Regions from separate parts of the Lysinibacillus sp. SGAir0095 genome, predicted to be linked through region 1. Evidence: predicted binding sites of a transcription regulator. Region 1 holds the regulator's gene; the other holds the start of a gene.

The links. Region 1 encodes CtsR, which represses protease genes until heat stress. Its sites were predicted from a motif close to ATGGTCAATAAAGGTCAAACA; they were not measured.
Region 2: the regulator CtsR is predicted to act here: its motif matches at 3,374-3,394, upstream of clpP (ATP-dependent Clp endopeptidase proteolytic subunit ClpP).

What each region holds. Positions count from the first base shown of each region.
Region 1 covers NZ_CP028083.1:4,007,877-4,017,020, forward strand. Annotated here, with positions in the region: gene C1N55_RS19750 (PIN/TRAM domain-containing protein) at 1-172, opposite strand, end outside; gene radA (DNA repair protein RadA) at 389-1,765, opposite strand; gene C1N55_RS19760 (ATP-dependent Clp protease ATP-binding subunit) at 1,952-4,396, opposite strand; gene C1N55_RS19765 (protein-arginine kinase McsB) at 4,386-5,486, opposite strand; gene C1N55_RS19770 (UvrB/UvrC motif-containing protein) at 5,483-6,037, opposite strand; gene C1N55_RS19775 (CtsR family transcriptional regulator) at 6,103-6,567, opposite strand; gene C1N55_RS19780 (DUF4870 domain-containing protein) at 6,891-7,196, opposite strand; gene C1N55_RS19785 (hypothetical protein) at 7,348-7,578, opposite strand; gene C1N55_RS19790 (globin-coupled sensor protein) at 7,816-9,126, shown strand.
Region 2 covers NZ_CP028083.1:3,267,850-3,276,993, forward strand. Annotated here, with positions in the region: gene C1N55_RS16200 (sugar-binding transcriptional regulator) at 1-135, opposite strand, end outside; gene C1N55_RS16205 (glutaredoxin family protein) at 286-519, opposite strand; gene C1N55_RS16210 (spore coat protein) at 645-1,265, shown strand; gene C1N55_RS16215 (ISL3 family transposase) at 1,364-2,572, opposite strand; tRNA gene C1N55_RS16220 (tRNA-Arg) at 2,990-3,064, opposite strand; gene clpP (ATP-dependent Clp endopeptidase proteolytic subunit ClpP) at 3,478-4,068, shown strand; gene C1N55_RS16230 (HPr family phosphocarrier protein) at 4,262-4,519, opposite strand; gene whiA (DNA-binding protein WhiA) at 4,662-5,606, opposite strand; gene yvcK (gluconeogenesis factor YvcK family protein) at 5,679-6,641, opposite strand; gene rapZ (RNase adapter RapZ) at 6,646-7,530, opposite strand; gene C1N55_RS16250 (8-oxo-dGTP diphosphatase) at 7,548-8,015, opposite strand; gene trxB (thioredoxin-disulfide reductase) at 8,336-9,144, opposite strand, start outside.

The DNA.
Region 1 (9,144 bases):
ATGCGAATGATAAAACGAATAATAATATTGCACCTAATGCTACCGAGACATATGGATTGTTAAGCCAGGGATTAGATGATAAATTAATAAACTCGTATAATGGCGGTAAGAAAATAAAACCTAACGCTCCTCCGATAAATAGGAATGCAAATTGAATTACTCTTTTTAACATACTCCCACCTCCTTTTCTTATTATTAATTATACATAGTTCATCTACGGTTTTCGCTATAAACACTTCAACAATTTTAAAAATTAGGTAAAATATTCTTTGGTGTATAAAATAAGGTATGTTCTATTTTTACCCAAAATTAAAAGGAAAAATGCCCATACATCAAAAATGATTGTATAGGCACGGGTTTAGGACATTTTTTAGGCAATATCCTTCATTTATAAATCGTTAAAACAAGCTCTTAATGCTTCATTTATTGTTTCGATGCCAACTACTTGAATACCACTAGGATAATCCCATCCTCCTTGGTTGGAAGCAGGGATAAATGCCCGCTTAAAGCCTAGTCTCGCAGCCTCTTGAACTCGTTGCTCTATTCTCGATACACGGCGTACCTCTCCCGTTAATCCCACTTCTCCAATAAAGCAGTCCGTCGATTTTACTGCCTGATCTTTAAAGCTCGATACAATGGAAGTTAAAACCGCTAGGTCGATGGCAGGCTCATCAAGCTTTACGCCACCAGCCACTTTGATATAAGCATCCTGGGCTTGCAGCAGTAACCCCATTCGTTTTTCCAAAACAGCCATTAACAGCTGCACCCTATTTTGGTCTACCCCAGTAGACATACGTTTCGGATAATTAAAGCTCGTTGGCGTGACCAATGATTGAATCTCAACTAATATCGGCCTTGTCCCTTCCATAGAGGCAACAATTGTGGAACCTGCCGCATCATAGGAACGCTCCTCTAAAAACAGTTCTGAAGGGTTGGATACTTCCTTTAAGCCAGCTTGCACCATTTCGAAAATAGCAATTTCATTGGTAGAACCAAAACGATTTTTAACACTTCGTAAAATTCGATACGTATGATGGCGTTCCCCTTCGAAATATAGAACAGTATCTACCATATGTTCTAGTAAACGAGGTCCAGCGATTTGTCCCTCTTTTGTTACGTGGCCTACTAAGAAAATAGCAATCCCCTTTGTTTTGGCAATCCGCATTAACTCTGCGGTACATTCACGAACTTGAGAAACACTACCAGGGGCACTTGTCACTTCCGGGTGGTGAATGGTTTGTATTGAGTCAATTATGACAAACTTCGGCCCGACTTCTTCTATCGTTTGGTTAATCAACTCTAGATTTGTCTCGGAGTAGATATAGAGTTCTGGTGATTGCACACCCAACCTGGATGCACGAAGCTTTGTTTGACGCATTGATTCCTCTCCGGATATGTACAAAACGCGATGTGCTTTGTTGGATAAAAGGGCAGATACTTGCATAAGCAAAGTCGATTTACCGATACCAGGGTCTCCACCAATTAATACTAGGGAGCCTGGGACAATGCCCCCACCCAAAACACGATTCAACTCTTCCATTTCTGTAGGAATTCGAGGTTCATCCGAGGTTTCAATATTTATGATAGGCGTAGCTTTTTGTGAAATAGAATTGGAATGCTGAAAAGCACCACGTGGACCTTTTGATACGACTTCCACTTCTTCTACCATCGTATTCCAGCCACCACAGCCCGGGCAGCGCCCCATCCATTTTGGAGATTCATAGCCACATGAATTACAACAAAACTTTGATTTCTTTTTTGCCATCTTGTCTCTCCTCCCTAAATTAATTCTTTAGTCAATTGTACATGACAACCTGTGAACCTCCTAATATATTACCAGGAGGTAAATTGAATTTTATAATTTCGAAAAAATTGTTACCCTGTTGAAGTATATCACCGAAAAACAGAAGCGGCTGACCGTGAAATCAGTCAACCGCTTAATAGCTTTAAATTATTTAGTTAGCACTGCATTTTTTGGCCTTACGATAAATTCATTATCAGCATAATCGATAACGACACTTTGACCTGTGCTGATTGTACCTTTTAATACCTCTTCAGATAGGCGGTCCTCCACATGTTTTTGCAGCGAACGACGTAATGGACGTGCACCATATTGTGGATCATATCCTTCTTGAGCAATTTTCTCAAGTGCGGCATCTGTAAGCTCCAGCTCAATATTTTGTTCTCTTAGGCGGTTTGTCAAAGATTTCGCCATTAGAGCGATGATTTGTTTTAACTCGTCTTTTTCAAGTGAGTGGAACACAATCATCTCATCGATTCGGTTTAAGAACTCCGGACGGAATGCTTTTTTCAATTCTTCAAGCATAGTGCCCTTCATATCTTTATACTTCGTTGATTCGGCGCTGCCAACACCAAAGCCTAATGATTTTTGATATTTAAGTGCATCAGCACCAACGTTCGATGTCATGATTACCACTGTATTTCGGAAATCTACAGTACGACCTTTAGAATCCGTTAAACGGCCATCATCTAGTACTTGAAGTAAAATGTTGAACACATCTGGATGTGCTTTTTCAATTTCGTCAAGCAATACAACAGAATATGGTTTACGACGAACTTTTTCTGTTAATTGTCCGCCTTCATCAAAACCTACATAACCTGGAGGTGAACCAACTAAGCGAGAAGTTGAATGTTTCTCCATGTATTCGGACATGTCAATTCGAATCATTGCGTCCTCATCGCCGAACATTACTTCAGCAAGGGCACGTGCAAGCTCAGTTTTACCAACCCCTGTAGGTCCCAAGAAGATGAATGAACCGATTGGGCGTTTTGGATCTTTTAATCCTGCACGAGCACGACGGATTGCACGAGAAATGGCTTCTACCGCTTCACCTTGACCTACAACACGTTTGTGTAACTCATCTTCAAGGTTAAGAAGTTTTGCAGATTCCTCTTGAGCAATTTTTGAAACAGGGATTCCAGTCCACATAGAAACCACCATTGCGATGTCCTCTACTGTAACTTCGGACTCTTCTTTCCCTTGTTTTTCCTTCCACGTTTTCTTTGTGGCCTCTAATTCATCTTTAATTTTTTGTTCTGTATCTCTTAATGCTGCTGCTTTTTCAAACTCTTGGCTTGATACGGCTGCATTTTTTTCAGAACGCACACCTTCTAATTTATCCTCTAAAGCTTTTAAATTTGGTGGAACAGTGAATGAACGTAAGCGTACTTTTGACCCCGCTTCATCAATTAAGTCAATCGCTTTATCTGGCAAGAATCGATCTGAAATATAACGGTCTGATAATTTTGCTGCCGCATCAACAGCTTCATCTGTAATTTTCACACGGTGATGTGCTTCATAACGATCACGTAAGCCTTTAATAATTTGAATTGTTTCATCCACCGATGGTTCATCTACTTGAATTGGTTGGAAACGACGCTCTAAAGCAGCATCCTTTTCAATGTATTTACGATACTCATCCAATGTTGTTGCACCAATACATTGTAGTTCGCCACGTGCTAATGAAGGTTTTAAAATGTTTGAGGCATCGATTGCTCCTTCTGCACCACCAGCACCAATTAATGTGTGTAGCTCATCAATGAAAAGAATAACATTACCCGCTTGGCGAATTTCATCCATCACTTTTTTCAAGCGATCTTCAAACTCACCACGATATTTTGTTCCGGCAACAACTGTACCCATATCCAATGTCATCACTCGTTTATCACGAAGCGTCTCAGGTACTTCATTGTTTACGATTTGCTGTGCTAAGCCTTCTGCAATCGCTGTTTTACCAACCCCCGGTTCACCAATTAATACAGGATTGTTTTTTGTACGACGAGAAAGCACCTCGATTACACGAGTAATTTCTTTACTACGACCGATTACAGGATCTAGTGAGCCTTCACGAGCAATCGCCGTCAAGTCGCGAGCTAAACCATCTAATGTTGGTGTATTTACAGATTGAGTAGGATTGCTCGCGTTTTGAGCAGCATCATTGTTACCAAGTAATAAAAGAACTTGTTGACGCGCTTTGTTTAAGCTCACTCCAGCGTTCGCTAATACTCGAGCCGCTACCCCTTCACCTTCACGGATTAAAGCAAGTAAAATATGCTCTGTTCCGATATAGGCATGGCCTAGCTTTCTAGACTCGTCTACTGATAATTCAATGACTTTTTTAGCTCTTGGCGTATAGTGAACAATCGGACCAACATCCTTTGCACCTTTTCCAACCAGCTCTTCAATGCCTGATTCTATAATTTGCGGGCTCACATCAATTGCTTCTAGGGCTTTTGCTGCAATTCCCCCACCTTCACGAATAAGGCCAAGTAAAATATGTTCTGTCCCAATGGATTCGTGTTTCCAACGAATTGCTTCTTCTTGTGCTAATTGCAATACTTTTTGTGCACGTTGAGTAAAACGGTTAAACATCATATCTTTCCTCTCCTTTTTCCAATAACTTTTGATTATTCAAATTTAACTTTTCACGTAATAGTTTTGCTCTATACATATCTCGTTCACTAGCTTGAAGAGTTGTACCTGCATACTGCTGTACAAAGCCTGGTTGTATAAGAATCATGCACTCATTTAATACATTCAATGGGACATCCTTAATGATGCCTACATCAACTCCAAGGCGAACATTTGATAAACAAGAAGCAGCTTCTTCGCTCGTCATGATTCGGGCATACTTTAAAGTACCTAACGAACGATTAAAGCGGTCTTCTAATATTATTCGAGAATTTTTTAATAATGCCTCTCGAGCACCGCGCTCATTTTTGATAATTTGTAACGCGACCTCTTGCAGGTCTTTTAAAATCTCCTCTTCCGATTTACCTAGTGTTACTTGATTAGAGATTTGATAAATATTCCCTAAATTTTCACTGCCTTCTCCATATATACCCCTTACTACCATTCCTAATCGTGCAAGCATCTGTGTAACTACTTTTATTTGTTTAGACATGGTAAGGGCCGGCAAATGCATCATAACTGATGCTCGAAGTCCTGTGCCAACATTGGTTGGGCAGCTCGTTAAGTAACCAAATGACTCATTAAAAGCATAAGGAAGATGAACTTCTAATTTGCTATCTAGCTTATAGGCATTTGCATAGGTTTCTGCAAGCTGAAGTCCTGGAGCCAAGCATTGAATCCGCAAGTGATCTTCTTCGTTTACCATTATACTTATTGCTTCATCATTCGATATATGAACAGAGGCGGACTTCTCTTTTTTTGCTAAAAGAGGACTGATCAGGTGCTTTTCAACTAAAACTTGCCTTTGCAGTGCAGGCATTTCTTTAATGGTAAAATGCGAAAACTTATGGCCCTCAGCTTTAATAGAATTTAACGCTTCGTTAACCATTTCATCAATTTGATGGGCTTCATTTTCTGTAAAGCTTAATGGGAAACGATAACCATCCAAGTTTCTGGCTAAACGAATACGTGTGCTCAAAACAATGTCTGCATCAAGTCCTTTTACATCCATCCATCCTGGTGCACCGCTTTTTAAAAAGTGTTCAAGATTCATGGTGTATCAACACCCCCACGTTCCAACCTACGCTCCATCTCTCGAATCTCATCACGTAAGCCAGCCGCATCTTCAAAACGTTCTTCATGTATGGCTAATTGTAATTGTTCCCGAGTAGACTCTATTTGCTTTTTGATCCACTCGTTATGATGATTCGGCTTTCCAGGTGCTTTTCCGCTATGAGTGGTTCCTGCTTGTATTTTTGTCAGAACAAGCGGAAGTTGTTTACCAAAGGTTTCATAACATTGTGGACAACCAAGCTTCCCTTCATTCAAAAATTTACGAAACGTGAAGCCACACGTCGGACATTTAGCACTTTTTTGAGTAGTTGATTGTGCTTTTTCCTGTGTCCCGCTATTCCAAACAGGTAATCCAAATAAATTAGAAACAAGCTGATGAATTGGAATTTGTTCTTCTTTATGAAAATCTAAATTAAAAGGATGAAAATTTTGTGCACAAACCTCACAATAATGTTTTTCACTTTTTTGGCCATTAACTACTTGTGTTACTGTTACTGTAGCTTGTCGCTCTTTACAGTGTTCACAAACCATGACCTCACCCCTTTTTTAAAAATGTATTTATAATGATCGAGAGCTCCTAATAATTTGAGCCCAAGTTATTTATCGTATTTTAATGTGGTCAACATAGATTGCAGTATATAGGATCTTAACTCGTCTCTAATCGGTAATTGTAGTCGAAGTGTAGACCTATCGATTGCAGCCAGCATTAGTTTTGCTTCGCGTTTTGAGATTACTTGTTCATCGATTAAACGATAAATAATATCTTCTGCCATTGCTTGTGTTGCACCATGATTAATTTGGCTAATCATATCCTCCAGCAAATCAATTCTGGAATGTGCTTTAACACGTAAGATTCGGATATAGCCACCGCCTCCTCGTTTACTTTCAACAAGATAACCTCTTTCAGCAGTAAATCGCGTATTGATCACATAATTTATCTGCGAGGGGACGCATTGAAACTTATCTGCCAACTCACTACGTTTGATTTCAATATGTCCTTGACCACCTAATTCGATAACTTGTTTCAAATAACCTTCAATGATGTCAGATATATTTCTCATTTTTTATTCCTCACCCCAATCACACACTGACTTTGACTATCTTTGACTATATTATATAAACATCAAAATCAAAATGCAAATCAAATGCCCAAGATCAAAATCCCAATTTTCATGCCGAACTACCAGGAATCCTCGAATACAGATTTATGCCTAATAAAATAAAGAGGCAATCTCTTTTCAACATGAGACCACCTCTTTCAAATACGTTTCACAGGAACTTTATTTTAAGAAATAGCCCCAAAAAGTATTTAATAACTACTTTTGGTTCATTTCTTATTATGATGTTAATTACTTTAATCTAAACCCTAATTTTTACAATTGGCTTATACCCAACGTCCAACAATCGGGTAATTCCATTTTTCTTCGTTTAACGCTTTTATAATTCCGATAACTGGAACAACGATTGTCATGATGACGAAGACGATTAAGAACGGAATCCCTATCAAGATGAAGCTAAAGAAGCTGGATATCCCGATTAACAGCCACATCACTACCTGGAATAATAATGCTTGTATAGAAAGTCGCTTAATATCCTCCTCCGTGCTTAATAACCAAAATAAAATCGGCACCAACATCGGAGCAAAAAATGCACTTGCATGGATAATTACTTTTCCCCATTTACTTTCCATCTATCTATCAGCCTTTCTTTTCAATTATGTTTTATTGTATATTACTTTTACGGTTGAATTCCAAAATAGTTTCAACTTAAAATACCCTATTTTAGCAGCTCTTATTATGAAAAAGAAAAAATCCGCAAGTATTAGTTACTTGCGGACAGGATTATTTTGAAGTTTTTTTCTTCATATTCATCGGCTTTGGGTCTGGCTTTTCTTCATCGTCATGCGGGAATAGGATATAAGCTACAAAGCCTGAGAATAATGTAGCCACCACTACGAGTAATACACTATCTCTTGTTGAAACCTCTTGAAAATAGTTTCTTAACATTAAAATTGCCCCAACAGCTACTACCACCATTGATGGAATGACAAATTTAAATCGGCGTTTCTCCATTTTTTAACGTCCTTTACATAATATTATCTATTTGTATTATTTACTTACATTCCTTTGTTACCTAAACACCTCGTATTTTACATGGGATATTTCTAAATTACAAATCGAGGTACATAGAATTATTAAACTATTAATATTTTCTATCGTAACCTCACATCTTTATGGAATATACAAACAGATTTAATGTATCATAGATATAAAGTATCATTTCTATAAAATAGTAGAACGGAGAATATAATGTCTATTTTCAAAAAAAATCTACAAAAACGGAATTCCCGCTATTTCGATGTAGAAAAATACATACAGGAAGTTACATTAAATCTATCTAATTACCCAGATCTTCAGAATCAAGTTCAACTGATTAATTTAACAGTTGAAGACCTAGCTATCTTAAAGCAACTAAAACCTTTAACTGAACAATTTATTCCCGAAATGGTTAATCAATTTTATGACGCACTGATAAAGAGTCATCATCTAATGAGCATTATCAATCAACATTCAAAAATTGAACGATTAAAGGGTACATTAACAAAACATTTATCTGAAATTTTCGAAAGTAAAATCAATGATGACTATGTAAGACAAAGAAATACAATCGCTGCAACACATGTACGTATCGGCCTAGAATCGCAATGGTATTTAAGCTCATTCCAATCATTGACGTCTACTTTTAACAATTTTATAAACGAGCTGGATATTTCAAAAGAAGATTCTCTAAAAGCAATCAATGCTTTCTCTAAAATTATTAATCTTGAACAACAGCTAGTTATTCAAGCTTATGAAGCGGAACAACAACGCATCCGTACACAGGATGAAGCCATCAAAAATGCTTTGATTTCTTCCGTTCAAAATACAGCAGAGGAGTTAAATGCAATTAGTCAAGAAACGACTGCCTCTTTATATGGCATCTCTTCTCAATCAGGAAGTATTGCGGCTGCCACAAAACAAGGATTGGATTTTGTGGCGGATACAGAGGAAAAGTCTAGTTTAGGGAAAAACCATTTAGAGACTCAAACTCAACTGATGCAAGTTATTTTAGAAAGTGTTAATATGCTTGAAAAGTCAATGAGTAATTTGCGTACTTCATCCCAAAAGATTTCAGAGATTGTTGCACTCGTAACAGGTATTGCTGATCAAACAAATTTATTGGCATTAAATGCATCCATCGAAGCTGCACGGGCTGGAGAGCATGGAAAAGGCTTTGCAGTTGTAGCAGATGAAGTAAGGAAACTAGCTGAAGAAACGAAAAGTGCTGTTCAAAATGTCTCTTATTTAATCCATGAAACAGAGACAAATATCAAGCATATGACTAACTCTGTCAATAATGTGGATGATCAGGTACAAAGAAGCGTTCAAACTCAGCAAAGCCTAGAGGAATCCTTCAACTCTATTGCAAAAGCAGTGTCTGGCATTAAAGAGCAATACACAAGTACTACAACTGACATCACAAAAATCTCAAAATTAATTAGTGAGCTAACAGAAAGTGCATCTCAAGTATCTTCTTCTTCAGATTCACTGCTAAATATCGTTCACGAATTAACTGAATAAAGTTTTAAATAACCATAT
Region 2 (9,144 bases), 740 kb from region 1:
TGTATCTAAAATCATCCTTCGACCAATTGGCCCTGCGACCGCAATCGTTTGCAAGATTCGATATCGCAGCTCAATGATAGACGATAGTTCAGGTACTAGAAGTTGAACTGCTCCTTGAGGGTTCCTATTATACAAGAAATACACCTGCAACTTTCAGTGGAGTTATTTTTGTCCCGTTAAGTACTTTCTGTCCCACTTAGATTAAAAAAATATTCTACTCTTAGAGTATACATTTTTTTCTGATTTTCTACAAATATTTTAATTATTTTTTTGAAGCACCCCACATTATGCCTGGAGCGCTTCATAAAGTGTTACATAATCTAGATTTCCGTATTGAATGATTTCCCCTTTTACTTCAACGACTGGAATCATTAACATATATTTTTCATGTAATGCTTCGTTTTCTTCTATATTAATGATATCAATTTCGAATTGAACATCGCTGTGAAGAAGTTTTAAAGTCAACAACCCTTCTTCACATAATGGACAACCCGGTCTTGTGTAAAAATTCACCTTCACATCAAATACCCCCACACTAAATTCTTCCTTTTTAGAATCGCAAAATTTACCCGAATAATCAACTTGTAACTACACAAACTATATTCGTACGTTTTTGTACACTAAAATCTGGGAGGAATACAATTATGGACAATCAATTCATGAATGAATCTCAAACGACTCAAGGGAATATGCCTCTTTCTATGAATCACGGTGCACATGAAGTTTTGGACGTTCATGAGGTTCTAAGTGCAGCAATCGGTGGAATGAATACGTTTATCTTCTTCCGTCCTCATGTACAAGACCAAGAACTTCTTAATATTTTGGACAGACAATATGCGTTTATGTTAGACGAGTATAATATTACGGCTGAGTGTTTCAAAACAGGACAAGATCCTAGCCACCCAACACGTTCTTACAAGATGCAAATGGGTAATGACACGAACTATGGTTTAACTCCTAGCCAACCAAAGAAACCAATGACATCAGCGAATGAAATCAATGACGGCATTATTTCAGGCTTCCTTTTAAGCTGCCATAAATCAACTGCAACTGGCAAAACAACTGCGGCTCTTGAATCAACAAACCCAGTAGTGCGTCGTGTATTGCAGGATTCCATTCAAAACTGCATTGAAATGGCCTATGAATTATCACTTTACCAAAACAAAAAAGGTCAATATCAAGTTCCACAGCTTTCCCCGGCTGACATGCAAACAATGTTAAATATGTATGGTCAAGCAGATAAAGCAAAAGATATGCCTAACTAATTAAAAAATTAAAGAATCCATTTGATGCTTGACTACATCAAATGGATTTTTGGTTCTATGTCAAATGTTGGGGTGATGTGTTTTTGCACGTCACCCTATTAACCTAAATGAACACCGAATTCTTTATATAAATCATTCAATAAAATCTTTGCTTTAAAATGCTTAAAGCTCCTAAAACCATAAGCATTACGTTTCATTACCTTCGATTTATTATTAATTCCTTCTAAAAAACCATTTGAATAGCCAAAACTAAAACTATTTAAGATCTCTACTTGCCAATTCTTAAAGGTTTGAATGGCTTTTATAAATGCTGGGATATTTGCTTCTTCTACCTTACGGTAATAAGCTTCTAATCTATTCTTCACTTCTGCAATATCATTCGTCGTTTTTGCCCAATCAAACCATTTACAATAGGCTTCTTTTAGTTCATATGCTTGCTTTAATTCCTTTGACATTCCCGTGTAGCGATTTAAATACCATCGATTCTTTTCCGTTAACTTATCAAAGCGTTTATATAAGACATGACGCATTTTTTTGCACTTTTTTCGATCGTATGGATGCCAATCCTTCTGCACTTTACGACGCACCTCGTCTAGAGCCCAATAAATATAGCGACAATAATGGAATCGATCGGCAATAATGATAGGACGATTTAACGCTTTTTTAACAGCTGCTTTAAAGCTTGGATTCATATCCATTACGACGACTTCTACAGCTGATCCATATGTCATTAGATAATCCTTAATCGTTTCTTTTCTACGATTCGGTAAAATATCAATTGGTTCGTGCGTTTCAGCGTTGGCAATGATTAGTTGATAGGTCCCCGCATCTGTATCTCCTTTATATTCATCGATCGCAATACATTTTGGTAAATGGACCCCTTCATTTAGCTGCTCCTTTACCACCTTTTTAAAGCGACGAATTACCGTCGAACTGGATGTTCCAAGGACTTCTGCTGCTTCTTTAAATGTCTTTGCCTTTACTGAACGGATTCCAACAACTTGGTTCCATTCTTTTGAGTAACGTTGATACTTATCCACGAAAGGGGATTTTTCCGAGAAGCGTTTTCCGCACTCACATACATAACGTCGGCGTTTATAGAAAAGGATGGTTAATCGTTCAAACCACTTTAAATGTTTAATTTTTTGAATTCGATAATCATGTATTTTAGAGGTCATTTTTTTACACTCAGGACACTGATGTTCTTTCTTCGGAATTGAAACGTAAAGTGCGATACGCTCCCCGATTTCTTCAATCTTATGAACAGTTACACCTTTTAATCCTGGGATATTTCTGTTAAAATTCATAATGCACGTATCACCTTTCATTGCTTGTTTCTCGACAATTCAAGTATATCGAAATCGGTGATTACGTGCTTTTTTTTATTTCAAATTGTAGTAAAACCCCAACAAATATTATAGAACCGGATTTTTTAATTGGAAATAAAAAACAACCCGAAAAGTTTCGTTAAAAACTTCTCGGGCCGTTTTTTTCTTTATGGTTTCAAACCTCAAACTAAAACACTTGATCGTAACTTATAAAAAAATTATATGAAAAGATTGGTAATAATAGTTTAAAGAGAATGAATTGGGGATAAAATGAATTGGTACAGTAATTGCATTTTATCCCGTTATCTTTCATTCCCTCTGGATTCTATTAGGCTGCTAAGCTAATAGAGTCCATGGAAGGTCTACCTTATTAAAATCATAGTTGAAGCAGTAAAATGGCGCCCTCGGAGGGAATCGAACCCCCAGCGGAAGAACCGGAATCTTCTGTGTTATCCATTACACCACGAGGACATCTTATCATAGAAAACTTACTCGTAACGCTTTTGAAAATAGAAATTGTTCTTCATTTACATAACTGATAATGCTTTAGGTCATAACGCCAATTGTAAAATACGACTTTTCTATTATACAAATGTATACAGCGTAATTCAACTATTAAATTGAAGTTAAATTTGATATTATTGTGACTTTTTTACAGCAATGCATCATTCCGCTTCTGGTAGTCATTTTCCATTACACTTTTTACTTCTTATTTTAATATTGGTTCATAGAATAATAGCGGATACAACCTGCAACATTTTAGTAAAGGATAGTGTTTTATATTTGACCTTCCTTGACTATTCTGTGTATGATATGTGTACAGCTAAAAGGTAATTCTTTTAGCACTGAGTCAACGAATAAATCTTTTTAAGGAGGATTTACAAATGAATTTAATTCCTACAGTTATTGAACAAACAAATCGTGGAGAGCGTGCTTATGACATTTACTCTCGTCTTTTAAAAGACCGCATCATCTTACTAGGTAGCGCTATCGATGATAATGTTGCGAACTCAATTGTTGCCCAATTATTATTCTTAGCAGCAGAAGATCCAGAGAAAGATATTTCTTTATACATTAACTCTCCTGGTGGATCGATTACAGCTGGTATGGCGATTTACGATACTATGCAATATATTAAACCACAAGTATCAACAATTTGTATCGGTATGGCTGCTTCAATGGGTGCCTTTTTACTTGCTGCTGGTGAACCAGGCAAACGCTTCGCTTTACCAAATGCTGAAGTCATGATTCACCAACCACTTGGTGGCGCTCAAGGTCAAGCAACCGAGATTGAAATTGCTGCAAAACGCATTCTATTCTTACGCGATAAATTAAACCAAATCTTATCTGATCGTACAGGTCAACCATTAGAACGCATTTCTAAAGACACTGATCGTGATAACTTCATGACTGCTGAAAATGCAAAAGAATACGGTTTAATTGACCAAATTATTTCTCGTGTAGAAGATAAATAATAAATGACTAAAGTGAAGAGGATTCATATCCTTTTCACTTTTTTTTGCAAAAATCCTTTCAGTCGGATACGGATATTTGAACAATTAAGGCTTATCGAGATTGGACATTCTATAGACAAAGTCATCTAATAAAAAAAGGAATCTCATGAATTGTGAGATCCCTCTGTTGCGAGCGTTTACAAATGATGTTAGCTTATTCTTCTCTTTGAATAAGTGATACTAGTCCATCTACAGCATCTTGTTCGTCTTTTCCATCAGCAATTAGAGTAATCGTTGTTCCTCTTGCAATGGCTAAACTCATAATCCCCATAATAGACTTAGCATTTACTTTTTTCTCATCCTTTTGTAAATACACTTCTGATTTAAAGCGATTGGCTTCTTGAACAAATAATGCCGCTTGTCTCGCCTGCAAACCAGATTTCAATTTTACTTCCACATTGGTTTCAACCATTTACGATACTCCCTTTCAAACCGTTCATCTGTATACATTTATCTTATCTAAATTGTATGAAAAGAACAATGATAGAATCCTACAATTTTTGAAAACTTCAGTAAAATTTACATTTATCATGATTATACACTATTTTCCAAAATTATTTAATGGTTTCTCCACGTCTTAGTGCCTCGGCGATTTCATCGATTTTACGTAATCGATGGTTGACGCCAGACTTACTTACTGCTCCTGTAGATACCATTTCTCCAAGCTCTTTTAAAGTAACGTCCTGATATTCAACTCGCAGCCTTGCAATTTCTCTTAATTTTTCTGGTAGTTGGTCTAAGCCAATCGAGTTTTCTATAAAACGAATATTTTCTACTTGACGAATGGCTGCACCAATCGTTTTATTTAAGTTCGCTGTTTCACAGTTTACAATTCGGTTTACACTATTTCGCATATCACGCAAAATTCGCACATCCTCGAACTTTAGCATGGCCTGTACAGCGCCAACAATTCCCATAAAATCGGATATTTTTTCAGCTTCTTTTAAATAGGTTACGAATCCCTTTTTTCGTTCAATGGTTTTGGCATTCAAGTTAAACTTGTTCATCAACTCTGCTAATGCTTCACCATGCTCTTTATATAGCGAATAAATCTCTAGATGATATGCTGAAGTTTCAGGGTTGTTCACAGAGCCACCTGCTAAAAACGCACCACGCAAATATGCTCGTTTCTGATCTCGATTTGAAAGTAATGAAGTAGAGAGTGAATGATTTAGTTGAAAATCTTCAGATAGAATATCTAAATCTGCTAATAGTTCACGAGCACCGTCACGGACACGGCAAATGTAAACATTATTTTTCTTTAAGCGCATTTTTTTTCGAACTAGCAATTCTACATTATACGGGTATAGCTTTTTAACAATTGTGTAGAGTCTTCTTGCAATTGCTGCATTTTCAGTTTGTACATCCAGACTAAGCTGTCTATTTGTAAAGGATAATGTTCCATTCATACGAATTAGTGCAGAAACCTCTGCTTTTAAACAAGTATCGTCGGATTCTAGTTGCGTTAATTCCTTTTTTGTTTCGGAAGCAAATGACATCTTTTCCCCCCCTTTCACTATGTATGAAAACTATCATACCACACTATTAAAATCCAGAACCTTGTATGTTTTTTACATTCTGTTTAATGTATAGTCACTAAGCCATTTAGCGATTTTGTTTGACTCGTGACGAACAACACCAGATTGGATAGTGGCGATTTCTTTCTTGATGACTTCGAGCCCCATATTCTCTAGCTTTTCAATATCAAACAACACAGGTTCAGCATTCTCTTCTTTATAATTTTCCTTAATTGGCGATGGTAATTCGATATCATTTACTAAGATTGCATCCAGGCAAGGATTTCCTACATGATCATAAATTGCCTGAACATGATCCGTTGCTCTGTAATTCAATGTCTCACCCTGTTGCGTCATTAGATTACAGATGTATATCCTTTTCCCTTTCGCTTTCACTAGTGCCTTCCCTATTTGTTTTACTATTAAATTAGGAATAATACTAGTATATAAGCTCCCTGGTCCTACTAGAATAAAATCCGCTTTCTCGATTGCACGAATCGCCTCAGGAAGCGGTTTCACATCTCCTGGAACTAAAAAGACGCGTTTAATCGGCGATTGTGAAAGAGGAATCTTTGACTCTCCTTCAATAATCGAGCCGTCCACGAGTTCAGCATGTAGAGCCATTTTTTTATTTGCTGCCGGGATTACTTTTCCATGGACCTTTAACACTTTGCTCATTTCTGCAATTGCATGGCTAAAATCACCTGTAATATCAGTTAAAGCAGTAAGCATTAAATTCCCTAATGAATGGCCACCTAAGTCATCAGACTCCGAAAAACGATATTGAAACATTTGCTCAACTAATGGCTCTGTATCAGATAATGCGGCAATTACATTCCGAATATCGCCAGGTGGCGGAATATCATAGTCATCACGAAGGCGCCCAGAAGAGCCTCCATCATCTGCAACCGTTACAATGGCAGTGATGTCGAATGGATAGTTTTTCAATCCACGCAACATCGTAGAAAGACCTGTGCCCCCTCCTATGACTACAATTTTCGTTCTTTGTTTCTTCATTCCGTCAATCCTTTCTGCGATTGATATCTCGGTGCGTAATTGCCGTTTGATAGCGATCACTAAATAGCTTTCCATAGTATTCAGCCAACGTTACGGAACGATGCTGACCACCTGTACAACCAAAAGCGATTACCAGCTGGGATTTGCCCTCATTAATATATTGTGGAATCATAAATTTAAATAAGTCAGTCAGTTTACCGATTAGCTCTTGTGCTTCCTCTTGTGCTAATACATAAGAAGATACTTCTTCCTGCAGGCCGGTTTTTGGACGTAATTCTTCCACATAATATGGATTTGTAATAAAACGCACATCAAAAACAAGATCGGCATCAATGGGAATACCGTTTTTATAACCAAAGGACATTACATTTAATGAAAATTTTGGACTAGTGGCATTTGAAAACTCTTTTCCTATACGCTCTCTCAATTGTCTTGGTTTCATATGAGAGGTGTTATAAACGAATTTTGCTCTGCCCTTTAACTCGCTAAGCATTTCTCTTTCCTTTTGAATCCCCTCAAGTGGTGATCCTTGCGGTGCGAGTGGGTGAGATCTGCGCGTTTCTTTATAGCGTTGAACAAGCGTTTCATTCTCGGCATCCAAAAATAATACACGTGTATTAACATATGCTTCCTTTTCCAGTATGTCTAGGGCATCGATTAGCGAGTCGAAAAATTCTCCTCCACGCATATCCATAACTGCTGCAATTTGAGTAATATTACGTTCTGATTCCTTCATTAAGGCTAAAAATGTTGTTAATAATGCAGGTGGCAAATTATCAATGCAGTAATAGCCTAAATCCTCGAAGCTTTGCACAGCCACTGTTTTTCCAGCTCCAGACATCCCTGTAATAATAACTATCTCATGTGTAAATTCTTGAATATTACCCATGTGACCATCTCCCCTTTTTAAGTCTCGATTGACGTTTGAAACCTTTCGTCGATGAGTTCAAAATCTGTAGTATAAGTAAAAGTACCATATTGAATGCCTTTTTCCAGTGCAGAGAATAATAAGTTTTTGCGATCTCCTTCAGCCATTGGAAGCTGGTGAAGAGACTCGATTGGATGCCACTCTAAAATCCCTTCCCGTGTTTCTTTAAATGACTCGCCCTCGGTGCCATATGCAACAAATGTATAAAGCATCCATTCATCTACGGTCTTTTCTCCATCCTTGATAATCATTGTATAGACGCCTTTTAAATGTGGATTGGTTGGCGTAAGGTTTGTCTCTTCTTTAAATTCTCGTTGTGCCGCTTCAAAGATAGATTCGCCACTTTCCATCTTTCCTCCTGGAGCAACATACCAACCTCTTCTTGGTTTTTGTAGAAGTAGAACCTTCCCATCTTGAATTGCTAATAAGTTTGCTATTCGTTGCATTGCAACCACCTCAAATCTTTCGTTACTCCTATATATGTATTATACCTTATCAAATAGTCATTCGCGTAATAGGAAAGCCTGATTTATCTAGAGTTTGAATTTGATGTTAATATTTAGAAAGTTGTTTACTTAAGAAATCGCAGCCTACTATGTAAGCTGCGTAATAAATGCGGAAACTTTAAAAGTCGTTCTCGCCACAAAAAAAGTTGCTTCCCAAATTGATGGAAGCAACTAAAAAACTAAAAAGGGGGGTAAAAGCTTAATACCCATATTATAGCCCTTGATTGTTTCAATGAGGTTACAAAGGAATTAAAACCAGATTACTTTTGGCTAATTTTCTCAGTTAATTCTTCGACATAATGCTGTGCTGATTGTGCGGCAATACTTCCGTCACCAGTTGCTGTAACAATTTGACGAAGCATTTTTTCACGAACATCTCCAGCAGCAAATATACCTTTTACTGATGTTTCCATTTTATCGTTTGTCACGATATAGCCGTGTTCATTTAAGATACCTAAGTTTTTAAATGGCGCTGTTAATGGATCCATGCCGATATAGACAAATACTCCATCTGTTTGGAATTCTTGCTCACTGCCATCAACAGTTGAAACAAGTGTTACACTGCCAACTTTGCCATCTTTTTCGTTAATTTCTTTCACTGTGTGATTCCAGATAAAATCAACTTTCTCATTTGCAAATGCACGATCTTGCAGAATTTTTTGAGCACGTAGTTTGTCACGGCGGTGCACAATTGTTACTTTATCGGCAAAACGTGTTAAGTATACGCCTTCTTCAACTGCAGAGTCTCCTCCACCGACAACAACTAAGTGCTTTTGTTTAAAGAAAGCACCGTCACAAACTGCACAGTAACTTACACCACGTCCACCAAGCTCTTTTTCTCCTGGAACGCCCATTTTTTTATACTCTGCACCAGTTGTCACAATGATCGAACGTGTTTTATATTCTTTTGAACCGGCTTTAATCACTTTATATTCTTCACCATCAATAATCTCGGCTACATCACCATAGGCATACTCTGCACCGAATTTTTTGGCGTGTTCAAACATTTTAGTAGAAAGCTCAGGTCCTAAAATTGTTTCAAAACCAGGATAGTTCTCAACTTCCTCGG